One region of the Luteipulveratus halotolerans genome, then DNA from elsewhere that is predicted to be linked to it. Evidence: predicted binding sites of a transcription regulator. Region 1 holds the regulator's gene; the other holds the start of a gene.
The links. Region 1 encodes LexA, which represses DNA repair genes until DNA is damaged. Its sites were predicted from a motif close to TCGAACANNTGTTCGA; they were not measured.

Region 1 (7,693 bases):
GGTAGCCCTCGGCGCCACCGACCGCGAACGACGTCGTCTGGCTGCTGCGACGCTTGGGCAGACGCTTGCGGATCGGACGGTACTCGACGACCTTCTCGACCGCGGCCTCAGCAGGCTTGTCCTCCGCCTTCTTCTTGCCGTCGGACAGCGGCTGACCGACCTTGCAGTTGTCGCGGTAGACCGCCAGGGCCTTCAGGCCGAGCTTCCAACCCTCCATGTGCACCTCGGCGATGTCCTCGACGGTCGCCGACTCGGGCAGGTTGACCGTCTTGGAGATCGCGCCGGACAGGAACGGCTGGGTCGCGGCCATCATGCGCACGTGACCCATCGGGCTGATGGCCCGCTCGCCCATCGCACAGTCGAAGACCTCGTAGTGCTCCGGCTTGAGGCCGGGAGCGTCGATGACGTGGCCCTTGTCGGCGATGTGCTCGACGATCGCCTCGATCTGCTCGGTCTGGTAGCCGAGCTTCTTCAGCGCGCGCGGGATGGTCTGGTTGACGATCTGCATCGAGCCGCCACCGACGAGCTTCTTGAACTTGACCAGCGAGAAGTCCGGCTCGATGCCGGTCGTGTCGCAGTCCATCATGAAGCCGATCGTGCCGGTCGGTGCGAGCACCGATGCCTGCGCATTGCGGTAGCCGTGCTTCTCACCGAGCTCGATGACATCGGCCCAGGCCTTCGTCGCGGCCTTGTGGATGTCGCCGTCCATCGCGTCGAGCGTGCGCACCTCGTCGTTGGCCGCGCGGTGCTTGCGCATGACGCGCTTGTGGGCCTCGGAGTTGCGCGCGTAGCCGGCGTACGGGCCGACGACGGCAGCGATCTCGGCCGAACGCTTGTACGCGGCCCCGGTCAGCAGCGAGGTGATTGCCGCCGCGAGGCTGCGGCCGCCCTCGGACTCGTAGCCGTGGCCGGTGGCCATCAGCAGCGCGCCGAGGTTGGCGTAGCCGATGCCGAGCTGGCGGTAGTCGACCGTGGTCTTGCCGATCGACTCCGTCGGGAAGTCGGCGAAGCAGATCGAGATGTCCATCGCGGTGATGACCAGCTCGACGACCTTCTGGAAGGTCGCGGTGTCGAACGTGTCGTCGTCCTTGAGGAACTTCAGCAGGTTGAGGCTCGCCAGGTTGCACGAGGAGTTGTCGAGCGACATGTACTCCGAGCAGGGGTTGGACGCCGTGATGCGACCGGTCTCGGGGTTGGTGTGCCAGTCGTTGATCGTGTCGTCGTACTGCAGACCCGGGTCCGCGCACTCCCACGCGGCCTGGTTGATCTTGTCGAACAGCTCGCGCGCGTCGACCTCCTCGATGACCGAGCCGTCGCTGCGCGAGGTGAGGCCGAACGTGGTGCCGTCGGCCACCGCGCGCATGAATGCATCGCTCACGCGCACCGAGTTGTTGGCGTTCTGGTACTGGACCGAGGTGATGTCCTTGCCACCGAGGTCCATGTCGAACCCGGCGTCGCGCAGCGCGCGGATCTTGTCCTCCTCGCGCGCCTTGGTCTCGACGAATTCCTCGATGTCGGGGTGGTCCACGTCGAGGACGACCATCTTGGCCGCGCGCCGCGTGGCGCCACCGGACTTGATGGTGCCCGCCGAGGCGTCGGCACCGCGCATGAACGACACCGGGCCCGAGGCCGTACCACCGCTGGAGAGGAGCTCCTTGGAGGAGCGGATGCGCGAGAGGTTGAGGCCGGCGCCGGAGCCACCCTTGAAGATGAACCCCTCTTCCTTGTACCAGTTGAGGATCGAGTCCATCGAGTCGTCGACCGACAGGATGAAGCAGGCCGAGACCTGCTGGGGGCTCTTGGTGCCGACGTTGAACCACACCGGCGAGTTGAACGCGAACACCTGGTGCAGCAGCGCCCATGTCAGCTCGTGCTCGAAGATCTCGGCGTCGTCGTCGGACCGGAAGTAGCCGTGGTCCTTGCCGGCCTTGACGTAGGTCAGGACGACCCGGTCGATCAGCTGCTTGAGGCTCTTCTCACGCACGTCGGAGCCCAGCGCCCCACGGAAGTACTTGGTCGTGACGATCGTCGAGGCGTTGAGCGACCAGAAGTCCGGGAACTCCACACCGCGCTGCTCGAAGATCGTCTCGCCCGTCTTCCAGTTCTGCTGGACGACGTCGCGCGACTCCCAGGTCACCTCGTCATAGGGGTGCACACCTGGCTGGGTGAAGATCCTCTCGACCTTCACGCCCTTGGTCCTGCGACGAGCCTGCGACTGCGTGCGCGCCGTCTCGGTCATGGTGACTCTCCCTCTCCTCGTACTCACTGATCGTCTCGCTGACCACTGACAGTGGTCGTGTCGTCCTGGGAGGCCCCCTGGGCCTCGATGCGCAGCAGCGTGATCGCCGACTCGAAGTCCTCCAGCGAGTCGAACGCCTGGTAGACGCTCGCGAACCGCAGGTAGGCGACCTCGTCGAGCTGCCGCAGCGGGCTGAGGATCTCCAGCCCGACGTCGTGCGCGTCGATCTCGGCCACACCCTTGGCCCGGATCGACTCCTCGACCTGCTGCGCGAGCAGGGCGAGCTGGTCATCACTCACCGGCCGGCCCTGGCAGGCCTTGCGCACACCGCTCATGACCTTGCCCCGCGCGAACGGCTCACTCGCCCCCGACCGCTTCACGACGGTCAGGCTGGCGTTCTCGACGGTCGAGAACCGCTTGCCACAGCTCGGGCACTGGCGGCGCCTCTTGATGCAGGTGCCGTCCTCGTTGGTGCGGCTGTCGACCACCCTGCTGTCGGTGTGCCGGCAGAACGGACAGTGCATGACACCCACTTCCTCTCGACGGCGTCGCCACGACCCCAGCCACCCTTCCGACAACAGTCACGAGGGCATAGGAATGCCCGGGCAACCGCAGCGGGAGACCCCCTCACAGCCGGCTCCTGTGGATATCCGGTGGACAGCTTGGGGACTAGATGTGGATGACTTACAGCCGTGTAACTACTAGATGTAGGGATGCTAAGTCGTCGCGGACCTACGATGCAACACCCGGTCGGGGTCGTGTTGCGGCGGCCCGCAAACGTGCAGGTCAGGGGCTCGCCACGCCTCGACACGGCGCGTCGCCGCACCCCTCGCGGGGCGCGCAGGGCGCGGCTACGATGCACAGGCATGGGGTGGAGAGCCGAGCTGAAGCGAGTCCGCGGCGACCGACTGGCACGCACGATCGCCCGCGCCCACGACGACAAGCTCGACCGACTGATCGCGCACAGCGAGCGCCAGGCCGACCTGCTCGATCGGCTGCTAGCACGGCAGACGCAGCAGGACGCCACCATCGCCGAGCTGCGCACGCGCGTCGAAGCGCTCACACCCACAGCATCCGACGCCACGCCGAGCCCATCGGCGGGCACCTCCGACCAGGACTCCTGGCGCACCAAGGCCCAGGTGGGCGAGCTCGGGTTCCACGTGCATGACACGTTCCGGCAGCACGACGAGCAGTGGTGGCCAGTCATCGACGGAGAGTGGCGCGAGATGGGCTTCAGCCCCGAGGGCTGGCGCGACCGCACGGTCGTCGACGTCGGTGCCGGCTCGCGACTGCGCTCGTTGTGGTTCGAGGGCGCGTCGATCATCGCGATCGAGCCGCTCGCCGACCAGTACATGGAGCAGGTCGCCTGGAGCGACCTCACCCGAGCCACCGAGGTCTACTCGGTGCCCGGTGAGACCTTCGTCCCGGAGGTCGAGGGACGCGCAGACCTCGTCGTCTCGATCAACGCTCTCGACCACGGGTACGACCTCGCCACCTCGATCGGCAACATCGGCCGTTACCTCAAGCCCGGTGCCACCGCCTTCGTGTCGTTCGACATGCACGACACGGTGACCGACGAGATGCACCCCATGGTCGTACGCCACGACGACCTCGTCGAGCTGTTCCCCCGGATCGGCCTCAAGCTGGTCCGCACCGCCGAGCACAGCCGCCGCTACCACGGCGCCACCGGCCCCAAGGCTCGGCACTACTGGTTGCAGCAGGCCTGACACCCACGTCGTTCGCGTCGACTCACGACCCGCTGGGGACCACGAGGGTCTGCCCTGCGTTGACCTCGAGCGAGCTCAGACCGTTGGCCAGCTGGAAGCGCACGACCGCCTCCCCCACCGGCAGCTCCGGCAACCGGGCGTGAGCGATCTCGCTCAACGTCTGCCCCTCGGCCACCGTCACGGTGGACGTAGACGGGGTCGGACCGGCTGCGATCGCGGCCGACGCCATGATCACTCCGAGCGCCGCGATCACGCCGGCCAGAGCCAGCACGAGACGACCACGCGCGGTCAGGCGCAGCCGGGGCTGCCCGGCCCGGGTCAGCAGGTCGGGAACGACCCTGAGGTGTCGCACCTGGGGCGCCGCGGGAGCACGCTGGGGAACCTCCCATGCGGTGACTGCACTCATGACATCCTCCTCGAGACGAACACCTGTGCGATGGAACGCTTGTACGAGTTGTAGCACGGGTGTTCGAACAAGTCCAGGTTGTGCGACGCGACATACGTCGTACAGGTGTTTGAGAACTGTGTCCGAACTCCATAGGCTGCTCTCACAGAACAGGACTGAACCAGCGACCACCGACAGCCCCTGATTTCCCAGGGCGTCCGGCCGCAGACCCACGGGGAACGAGGACGCCGAGATGGCCAAGATCCATGAGATGCCGGAGCCGGACAGCCACAGCCTGACCACGCGCCAGCGCAAGGTGCTGGAGGTCATCCGCAGCTCGATCGACCGCCGCGGCTACCCGCCGAGCATGCGTGAGATCGGCCAGGCCGTCGGGCTCACGTCACCCAGCTCGGTCGCTCACCAGCTCTCGATGCTCGAGCGCAAGGGCTACCTGCGTCGCGACCCGATGCGACCGCGTGCCATGGAGGTCGTCTCCCCCGACCTCGGCAAGCGCCAGCGCGGATACCGCGGGCAGGCGGTCGGTGCCGCCGAGGAGTCCTCGATCGACGAGACCGGCATCAACGACGAGCAGCCGGAGCCCTCGTTCATCCCGGTCGTCGGTCGGATCGCCGCCGGGGGCCCGATCCTCGCCGAGGAGGTCGTCGACGACGTCTTCCCCCTGCCTCGTCAGGTCGTCGGCGAGGGTGACCTGTTCCTGCTCAAGGTCGTCGGCGACTCGATGGTCGATGCCGCGATCTGCGACGGCGACTGGGTCGTGGTCCATCAGCAGCAGACCGCCGACAACGGTGACATCGTGGCGGCGATGCTCGACAACGAGGCGACGGTCAAGACGTTCAAGCGCACCAAGGGCAAGGTGTGGCTGATGCCTCACAACGACGCGTACGAGCCCATCGACGGCGACGACGCCACCATCCTCGGTCGCGTGACTGCGGTGCTGCGCAAGGTCTGAGGCGGGGACTCAGCCGATCAGCTTGCGGCGCAGGTCCAGGGCCGTGGTGGCGTACGCCATCGCGGCTCCGCTGCGTGGCACCTGCGCGTCGTGGGCGACCATGTTGCGCCCGTTGCGCAGCGCAATGGCGGCCTCGACGTAGGCGTCGTTGACCAGGCCGTGTCGCCGCAGCGTCTCCAAGGAGTCCTCGAGGCGGGACCGGGTCCTGATCGACTCGTCGTGCGCGCGGGCGACCGCATTGATGTGGTGGTCCAGCTGCTCCCACGAACGGATCACCAGTCCCGAGGGGTTGCTCCGGCCCAGGACGTCCCACTCGTGCGGAAGCCGGCCCTCCTGCTCGGGCGGCACCGGCCAGTACTGCATCGGTGGGGGCAACGGCCGGTGAGGCGTACTCGGTGGCACGGGCTCGGCGTCCGCCTCCGGTGCGGTGGCCCCGTCGCCGGCCGGCCGGTCAGTCGGCGGCGCAGTCGGCGACGTGGCCGGACCTGCCGGCGAGAACGGCTCGCGGTTGCCGACGGCGCTGGCGCTGCTGCGCTCGGCACCCTCGAGCTCGCGCACGAACTCCGCGGACGCGATCGGGCTGTCGACCTTGGTCATGCGGTCGATGAGGCCCCTCACCTTGTCCCTGAACACCAGGAGCACGACGAGCACCACGACGGGCCAGCTGAGCACGGCACGGATCAGGTTGATCAGATCGGTCCAGGTGGGCTGCTGCATGGGTCCGTCCCGTTCGCCGAGGCTCCGGTCGAACCCCTGTGCGGTCGACCCTACTGATCGAGCGCGGCCTCGAGGGCCTGCAGCGTCGCACCCAGCGGAGCGTCGACCTTGATGGTCGTCTCGGCCTCACCGCGGGTGCGTCCGCGCGTGACCACGGCGACCGGCAGGGAGAGCCGCGCGGCGCGGCGTACGAACCGGTAGCCCGACATCACCATCAGCGAGGAGCCCAGGACGAGCAGACCGCGCGACGCCTCGACCTCGCGAAAACACCGCTCCACCAACGGTTTGGGGACGGACTCACCGAACATCACCACGTCGGGCTTGAGCTTGTCCGACCCGCAGATCACGCAGTGCACCAGCCGGAACGTCGCAGCCAGCTCGTCGGAGATGACGACGTCACCGTCGGGACGGATCTCGCCGTCGACGTCACGGTCGAACCCGGGGTTGGCCAGGGTGAACCACTCGTCGACCGTCGTACGCCGGTAGTGCTCGCCGCAGGTCATGCACACGACCTGGTCGAGCGACCCGTGCAGCTCGATGACGTCGGTGGCGCCGGCCTCCTGGTGCAGCCCGTCGACGTTCTGGGTGATCACGGTGCCGAGCAGGCCGCGGCGCTGAAGACGAGCGACGACCTCGTGACCGACGTTGGGTCGAGCCCGGGCGAACCGTCGCCAGCCGACGTAGCTGCGTGCCCAGTAGCGTTGCCGCGCCTGCGTCGAGCCGAGCAGCTCGGAGGCGGACATCGGCGTGATCCGACGTTCGCCGTCCGGGCCGCGGTAGTCCGGGATGCCGGACTCGGTGGACAGGCCGGCACCGGTCAGACCGACGAGCCCGCCCGTGCGGACGAGCTCGATCATCGACTCCCACGTCCGGACGTCGACCCCCTGCGGGCGGGTCGCACTCGTGTCGGTCACTCCCGCAGTATCGCGCCCGGTCGGGACGGACGCCGCGACGGGGGACGGGAGCACAGCCCGCAGCGGGTAGGGGACGATCCAGGCCATGGATCACGGCCGCAGCACATCAAGTGGCACTCGGTAACTCAGAGTTATAGAATATCTGCATGATCGATGCCGCCGGCCTACGCGTGATGCGCGCCATCTCCGACGAGGGCAGCTTCACCGCTGCCGCCGCCTCCCTGGGCTACTCCCAGCCTGCGATCTCCCAGATGGTGCGCCGACTCGAAGAACGCACCGGCACCGTCCTGGTCGAGCGCCTCGGCCGCACCGTCCGTCTCACCGAGGCGGGTACGGTCCTGGCCCGCCACGCCGGACCCGTCCTGTCCGCGCTCGAGGCCGCCGAGGCCGAGGTCGCCGCGATCGCGGGCCTGCGCTCGGGTCGCGTACGACTGATGGCCTTCCCGTCCTCCTCCTCGACCCTGGTCCCCCGTGCGCTGGCCCTGGTCAAGAAGCGCTTCCCCGACGTGCAGGTCACCTTCGCCGAGGCCGAGCCGCCGGAGTCGCTCGCGGCGCTGCGCGCCGGCGAGTGCGACCTCGCCGTCGCGTTCGCCTACGAAGGCGACGAGCTGCCCCGCGGTGAGGAGGACCTGGACGCGTTCACGATCCGACCGCTGCTCGTCGACGAGGTCCGCCTGGCGGTCTCCAAGGACCATCCGCTCGCCCAGGCCAAGACCGCCAAGATGGCCGACCTGGCGCAGG
Region 2 (7,693 bases), 710 kb from region 1:
TCTCGTGACTGCGATCTCGAGCACTGGGTCGACACGCTGCGCGCTCTGCGTGCCGAGGGGTTCGACTACTTCGACTGGTTGACCGCGGTCGACGAGACCGACCGTGACGAGGCGCCGGGGTTCGACCTGGTCGTCCACCTCTACGACATGACGCCGGGCGCTGTCCGCAGCACCCTCGTACGCACGCGTGTGCCCGACGGTGAAGCCGTGCCGAGTGTCACGCCGCTGTGGCGGGGCGCCGCCTGGCACGAGCGTGAGACGCACGAGATGTTCGGCATCGAGTTCGCCGGGTTCGACGACGGGTCCGGTCTCGGGATGCGTCCGCTGCTGCTGCCCGACGGGTTCGACGGCACACCGCTGCGCAAGTCGTTCGTGCTGGCCGCGCGTGCGTCCAAGCCGTGGCCGGGAGCCAAGGACCCGGGTGAGTCCGGTGACGCCCCGCGCAAGCCCGGTCGTCGCAAGAACCTGCCACCCGGCGTACCCGACCCGTCCTGGGGGCCGCGGTGAGCAACCTGTCGTGGTTCGACGTCGTCTGGCACGCGGTGCTCGTCCTGATCGCGTTCCTCACGCTGCCGCTGCTCGTCGGGCAGACCGAGCACAAGGTCATGGCCCACATGCAGGGTCGGCTCGGCCCGATGTACGCCGGTGGGTTCCACGGGTGGGCGCAGCTGATCGCCGACGGGGTGAAGTTCACCCAGAAGGAGGACATCGTCCCGGCGGCGGCCGATCGGGGTGCGTTCCGGTGGGCGCCGGCGGTGTCGCTGATCGCCTACCTGCTCGCGCTCGCTGCGGTGCCTTTCTCCCCGTCGCTCGTCGGGGCTGACGTGCCCGCGTCGCTGCTGCTCGTGCTCGCCGTGTCCGGTGTCGGCACCGTCGGCACGCTGATGGCGGGGTGGTCGTCCGGCAACAAGTACGCCCTCATCGGCGCGATGCGCTCGGCCGCCCAGCTGGTGTCGTACGAGCTGCCGCTGATCCTGTCGTGCGCGTCGTTCGCGATGGCTGCCGGCACGTTGTCGCTCACCGGTATCGCGCACGCGTGGACACCGCTGTGGCTGATCTGGCAGCTGCCGGGGGCGCTGGTCTTCCTGGTCGCAGCGACCGCCGAGCTGCAGCGGCCGCCGTTCGACATGCCGGTGGCCGACTCCGAGGTCGTCATGGGCCCTTACACCGAGTACACCGGGCTGCGGTTCGCGTTCTTCCTGCTCGCCGAGTACGCCGGCATCGTGGTCATGTCGGTGCTGTTCGCGGTGCTCTACCTCGGCGGCTGGACCGGGCCGCTCGATCACTGGATCGGCTGGTTGTGGACGCTGCTCAAGGGTTTCGCGATCGCCGTGCTGATCATCTGGATGCGGGTGTCGTGGCCGCGGCTGCGTGAGGACCAGCTGCAGCGGTTCGCCTGGTTGTGCCTGGTGCCGGTCGCGCTGCTGCAGCTCGCGATCACGGCGGTCGGCGTTGTCCTCACGGCCTGAACCGGTCGCGTGATGGGGATCCACAGCTTTCACCTCGCCGAGGTGCCGCCGGGGGTTGCTGCGCGTGCGCTGCTGCGACACCGCACAGCACCGCCGATCGCGGGCCTGACGCACATCGAGCACCTGTCTCTCATGCGGCTCGGTGCACCTGCCGTCTCGCTCGAACGGCTGCAGCTGCGACGGATGGCGGTGTTCGCGCAGTGGGAGTCCGAGCAGGGGCTGGAGGCCCATCTCGGGTCCGACCCGCTCGGCCGGCACCTCGCGCGCGGGTGGCACGTCCGGCTGGAGCTCGTACGCCGGTGGGGCGCGGTCACCGGTCTGCACCGGCTGCCGCTCAACGCGAGCACGATGGACCCCGCGGAGCCGGTCGTCGCCGTGACGCTCGCCCATCTCAAGCTTTCCCAGCTCGGCAGGTTCTTCACGTGGGGCCGCCCCGTCGAGCGCCTCGTCCGCGATCATCCCGGCCAGACGCTGGCCGTGGCAGCCGTCCGGCCGCCGAGGACGTTCTCGACGTTCAGCGTGTGGCGCTCGGGGACCGCGATGCGCGACATGGTCGAGGGCCATGGTGATGGCGCGACCAGCGGCACCGGCTCGGTGCCGGATCCGGATCGGCACGCGCGCGATGGCCGAGCGTGAGCGTCAGGACTTCCACACCGAGTTCACCACGTTGCGGTTCAGGCCGCTGTCCGAGCACGGGGCCTGGGATGGTCGCACCCAGGTCGTCCCGATCTGACACCGGTGACACCGGTCGCCGAGAGGTGCGTATGAGGCACGGCTACACCAACTCGACCTCTTCCTCGAACGGGTTGGTGCACAAGGAGTTTCGCGGACCCGACGCCTCCGTGCGTGTGGCTCGTGAGGTGGCGGCGCTCAGGGGCTTGCGCGATGTCGTGCCCGTTCCAGAGGTCGTGGCTGCTGATGCGCTGTCCGTGACGACCGCCCTGGTGAGCGGGCGCCACGGACAGGACCTCCTCGACCGCGATCCCGTGGGAGTGCTGCGCGCCTGCGGCGCGGTGCTCCGGCGGATCCACGCACATCGAGATCGCGGGACATCGCGCGACCTGGCCCGTGCCCTGACGAGAGCCCCGTCATACGTCGGGTCTCTCGACACGGCGCAGGGTCGGGTGGGACGCGGCTCAGAACGGTGGCGGGTCGTCGTCGGGCGAGCCCGCTCGTACGAGCGTGATCGGCTCCGCGGGCTGGAACACCTGCACCTGAACCGGCGCTCCGCCCGACGCGTTCGCAGCGCCTGCTGGTGACGGATCGTCGGCCCGCGGACAGCTGTCAGGCTGCGCAGTGGCGGCGGCTCGTCGCGGAGGGTTGGCCCTCGTCCTCGGCGTGAGCGCCATTGCGAGGGCTGCTGACTCGGGCGCCATCGCGACAGGATCGGCGTACGGCTCGATCAGGGCCGCGAGTGCGCGCTCCATGCTCGAGCGCGGTGACGACGGGCCGCAGACCTCTTGTGGGTCGTGATGGTCGAACGGGCGCGTCGTGATGCGTTGGCCCGTGAGCGTCGTCCACCGCACGATGCCGCCGCTGCCTTGCTCGGACCGCCACCAGCCGCGTGTCTTGGGGTTGTGGTGCCCGCGATGGAGCGCGTACAGGTTGTCGGGATGTGTTGCGCCGCCTGAGGGTTCGTCGGTGAGGGCGTTCCAGGTGACGGCGTGGTCGAGGTCGCACTCGACGGCCGGGTGCTCGCAGCCGGGTGCGCGGCAGCGTTGGTCGCGAGCCTGGACCTGGCGCCGCATCGCGGCGGGTGGGCGATAGGTGGACGCGGCGTCGACGACGGCGCCCGACACAGGATCGGTGACCAGACGGCGCCAGATGGTGCCCTCGGCGAACGCGAGTCGGCGCACCTGCTCAGCGGTCAGGAAGCCGAGGCCGGGTACCTCGCCGACGCCACCGCCGACGACCGGTGCGGACCCGCTGGGCACAGATCCGTCGAGGCTCGAAGCACTCGTCAGCGGCGAGCCAGGCGCCGTGCCGGACGGCGTGCCGAAGGCCGCGCTCGCCGCCTGCCCGGACGACGTGGCGTGGTCAGCGACGCCGGCCGCGCGGGCGTCAGCGGCGGGCGTGAACAGGGACGACAGGTGCACGATGACCTGCAGGTGGGCCGGGGGAGCGTCACTCAGGAGAGCATCACCGGCGACCTGGCCACGGATCAGCAGGTCGGTCGCGATGTCCGAGCGCAGCTGAGCGAGGGTACGGGCGTCGCCGGCTGCGCGGGCGCGGCGCGCGAGGTCGGTGACCCGGCGCTGCGCGGCGAACGCGCGCTCGCGGGACGCCGTGATCGTCGTACAGGCCATGCCGAACGGCTGAGCAAGGGTGTCGGCGTCTCGTGCACCCTCGGCGTCACGAGCGCGCCGACGAGCCGCCTCGACCTCCGACTCCGCCAATGCGAGCTGACGCGCGAGGCGACGGCGAAAAGTGGCTTGGGACAACGGGACTCGCTCGAGCAGCGCGGCGATCTCGGCCGCGTCGCCCGTGCCGTCGTCGCTGGTGGTGTTCGCCGTCGCGGGGCCGGCGACTCGCAGCACGTGCCGTGCGACCTGGTCAGCTGTGAGCGGGTCGAGGTGCCGGGTCTCCTTGAGCAGCGTGATGGCTCGCCAGGCGCTGAGCGTGCCGGAGGCCATCCGCGCGCGGAGATAGCCGGCGCGCTCACGCGTCGCCGAGGCGAGGGCCACCCGATCGCGACACTGCGTGACCGGCCGACCGGTGAGCAGCTGGACATCGGTGGCCGCCGCGGTGCGGGCCAGCGCCGCCTGGGTCTGTCGGGTCGAACGCGCCTCGTGCTGGCCGAGATCGAGGCCGGGATCGTCTTCGACCGCCCGTAGCAGTGCTCGTGTCGCCTCGATCTCGACGCTCTCGGCCCACGCCTGCACACCCTGCGCAGCGGTGATCAGAGCGCCGGAGGAGGCTCGGGCGGCGGCATACGCGTCGTCGCCCCCTGCGGTGCTGTCAGCGCTGGTGCAGTGGCGGGCCATGCCGCCCGAAGCTGTTGCGGCATGGACGATCTCGGTCATCCACGCGGCGAGGTGAACGGGGAGGCCGGCGAGCGACAGCACGGGCTCATCGACCTGGTCGGTCGTCGACATGCGGCCCTCCCCACCTCTCGCCTTCGAACGTCTGTACGACTCTATCGCACAGTCGGGAGCCGTGCAGGAGTTCGCGAGAAGTGCTGTGGATGCAGGATTTCGCGCGGTACGACGGGGGCTGGGTGCTCGTCCGCGGTCACCGTGGTCTCGACGCGGGCTTGCCCTGTGGGGCTCGCCCGGCTCGACCGGCGGAGGCCCGGCTCGCCCGGGTCGACCGGCGGAGGCCCGGCTCGACCAGCGAGAGCGCCGACGGGCCTCACCCAGCAGACACGGGAGGCGGACCAGGCCCGTCAGGGTGGGTGAGGTCGTACGCGCGCCACACCTTCTGCGGCACCACCATCCGCCAGGCATCGACGACGAGCTCGCGCGCCTCGGTCGGGTCGAGGGCGGCGAGGTCGGACTCGATCCAGTGGAACCGCAGGTCCGACTCGCGCGGGAGATGAAAAGCCGACGGCCGCGCGCCGACCATCGCCTCCCGCTCCTCCTTGGGGAAGCCGAAGCCCATCTCGGTCTCGTCGAGCGAGAAGGCGACGTAGACGATCTGCTTCACCCTGAACTTCAGCCGCCCTCGCACGACGGCCGTGTACGACCGCTCCAGCGAGGAGCCGAGGTCGAGCACGTCGTCGAGGGTGGCCATCAGGAGTCCAGCCGGTACACCGACAGCTCGATGCCGGTCACGGGGACGCCGCGCCGCAGCAGGGGTACGCCGACCCGGCCGGTGCCGATCGCGAGCTAGCTCCAGCGCCGGTCCGTCGCCGGCGAGCCGGGCGAGCAGGTCGACGGTGGGGTCGAGGACGGACGGCTCGAACATCGAGGCCGAGCCCTCGTCGTACCTCGCGGCGGTCTCGGCGTCCCACAGATCACTGCTGGTCATGAGAGCCAGTCGACCAGGGAGTGAGCAGTCGCGCGACCCGTTTCAGGGGCTGGGGGCGTGCGGTACGACCGCACCGCCCCCTGGCCCGGTCAGGTGTAGGGGTTGTCGGCGTACGCAGAGTAGGCGCACTGCACGGCGACACCGCTGCGGTGAGTGCAGACCTGGAGCCGGATCCCCTTGACGGACAACGCGTAGCCGCTGGTCGTCCACGTGCGCGGCTGACCCACGCCGTACGCCGTGACCCAGCCCGTCACGATGTTGCCGTTGGTGCGGTAGACCGTCGCACGGACCGAGGCGGACTTGCCGTCGCGCGCGGTGTCGTACGCCGTCATCTTGTAGGAGATGACAGGCGCCTCGTCCTTGACGGTCCAGGTGATCGTCGCCGTCCCGGTGGCGCCGGGCACCTCGGCTCTCAGGGCGTACGTCGCCGCCGACGCCGAGCTCATCGGGGTGAGGGCCAGGAGGCCTGCGCCCACGGCGGCGGCGCCCAGCGCGAGCCCGCGGCGGGGCGTGCGTCGGGCGCGTGCGGTCGGGTTCTGGGCTGTGCGAGTCGTGCTGGTCACGGAGTGTGGCCTCGTCCCTGGTGTAGGCGCCACCGATCGGTGGTGGAGCGACTGCGCTGAATGCTTCCAAGGTGCGGCTGCGCCGGGCCAGGTTATTTCCGCACCGCACGTTCCCGGTCGGGCCGATCGACGAGTCGGTGCTAGGTGCGACCCGCCCGGCCCGGTAGCGTGCCCCGAGCGGAGCAGGCACGAGGCGGAAGAGAGCGATGGCGGGCCCCAAGAAGCGCAACAGCCTGGTTCCGGGCCTGGTGAAGGGCATGGTCACCACCGCCCGGACGATGACGCGCCCTGCCCACACGCAGCAGTACCCCGACGTCAAGCCCGACCTGCCGCCCCGGTCGCGCGGCGTCATCGCCCTCCTGCACGAGAACTGCACCTCCTGCATGCTGTGCGCGCGTGAGTGCCCCGACTGGTGCATCTACATCGACTCGCACAAGGAGACGATCCCGGCCGGCCCCGAGGGCGGGCGCGACCGCCAGCAGAACGTCCTCGACCGCTTCGCGATCGACTTCAGCCTGTGCATGTACTGCGGCATCTGCATCGACGTGTGCCCGTTCGACGCGTTGTTCTGGAGCCCGGAGTTCGAGTACGCCGAGACCGACATCCGCGACCTGCTCCACGAGAAGGAACGGCTCGGCGAGTGGATGGAGACCGTGCCGCCTCCGGCCGCGCTCGACCCGGGCGCCCCTGACGCCGGTGAGGTGACCGCAGCGGCCAAGCCCGCTCGTACGCCGCGCGCCGCGCGCCCTCCCCGCAACGTCGCCTCGCCCGACCCTGAGACCTCACCCGGCCCTGACGCCGACCCGGGGAGCGGTTCGTGACGACCCACGACGTGTTCTTCGTGCTCGTCGGGGTGATCACTGCGGCGAGCGCTGTGCTGTCGGTGACGACCAAGCACCTGGTGCACGCCGCGCTGTGGCTCGTCGTGTGCCTCGGTGCGCTCAGCGGGTGCTACCTCGTGCTCGGCGCCGAGCTGGTCGCCCTCGTGCAGCTGCTCGTCTACGTCGGCGCGGTCGTCGTCCTCGTGCTGTTCGCGCTGATGCTGACGCACGCGCCGATCGGTCGTTCGACCGCCCACGACGGCAGCGCCACCCAACGGGTCGCCGCGCTGATCGCGGGCGCGGCCACCGCTGCCCTGCTGGCCGCCACCCTGATCGGCGCGTTCGGCGGTGAGGCCGACGTGCAGGGCGGCTCGACCGGTGCGCTGGCGCAGCAGCTGTTCGGCACGTGGGTGTGGCCGTTCGAGCTGTTGTCGCTGCTGCTGCTGATCGCGCTGGTCGCGGCGTTCGCACTGGCCCGCCTCACGACCACGAGCGTCGCGGACCCTGACGTCGCGGCAGACACCGACCACGAGGCGACGCAGGAGGTCGCCCCGTGATCCACCTCGAGCTGCCGCTCCTGCTGGTCAGCGTCCTCGCGGGCACCGGCATCTACGGCATCCTCGCCCGTCGCAACGCGATCCTCGTGCTCATCGGTGTCGAGCTCGTCCTCGCCGCCGCCGGGCTGCTCCTGGTCACGATGGGCTCGACCGTCCAGGACACCCTGCGCGCGGGTCACGTCCTCACGATCTTCGTCATCACGATCGCCGCCGCCGAGATCGCCGTCGCGCTCGCCCTGGTGGTCGCGGTGTTCCGCGCTCGCGGCGACATCGACGTCACCCGGGCCCGTGAGGACGACTCGTGAACCTCAACG

Region 2: the regulator LexA is predicted to act here: its motif matches at 4,588-4,603, upstream of VV01_RS02810 (HNH endonuclease signature motif containing protein).

The regions. Positions count from the first base shown of each region.
Region 1 is NZ_LAIR01000002.1:1,192,184-1,199,876, reverse strand. It holds gene VV01_RS06265 (vitamin B12-dependent ribonucleotide reductase) at 1-2,239, opposite strand, end outside; gene nrdR (transcriptional regulator NrdR) at 2,263-2,763, opposite strand; gene VV01_RS06255 (methyltransferase domain-containing protein) at 3,106-3,966, shown strand; gene VV01_RS06250 (LysM peptidoglycan-binding domain-containing protein) at 3,989-4,372, opposite strand; gene lexA (transcriptional repressor LexA) at 4,605-5,321, shown strand; gene VV01_RS06240 (hypothetical protein) at 5,331-6,038, opposite strand; gene VV01_RS06235 (NAD-dependent protein deacetylase) at 6,089-6,952, opposite strand; gene VV01_RS06230 (LysR family transcriptional regulator) at 7,099-7,693, shown strand, end outside.
Region 2 is NZ_LAIR01000002.1:482,193-489,885, forward strand. It holds gene VV01_RS02795 (NADH-quinone oxidoreductase subunit C) at 1-507, shown strand, start outside; gene nuoH (NADH-quinone oxidoreductase subunit NuoH) at 513-1,469, shown strand; gene VV01_RS02805 (hypothetical protein) at 1,482-2,105, shown strand; gene VV01_RS02810 (HNH endonuclease signature motif containing protein) at 2,606-4,564, opposite strand; gene VV01_RS24860 (MmcQ/YjbR family DNA-binding protein) at 4,821-5,438, opposite strand; gene VV01_RS02820 (hypothetical protein) at 5,528-6,001, opposite strand; gene VV01_RS02825 (NuoI/complex I 23 kDa subunit family protein) at 6,208-6,822, shown strand; gene VV01_RS02830 (NADH-quinone oxidoreductase subunit J family protein) at 6,819-7,379, shown strand; gene nuoK (NADH-quinone oxidoreductase subunit NuoK) at 7,376-7,684, shown strand; gene VV01_RS02840 (NADH-quinone oxidoreductase subunit 5 family protein) at 7,681-7,693, shown strand, end outside.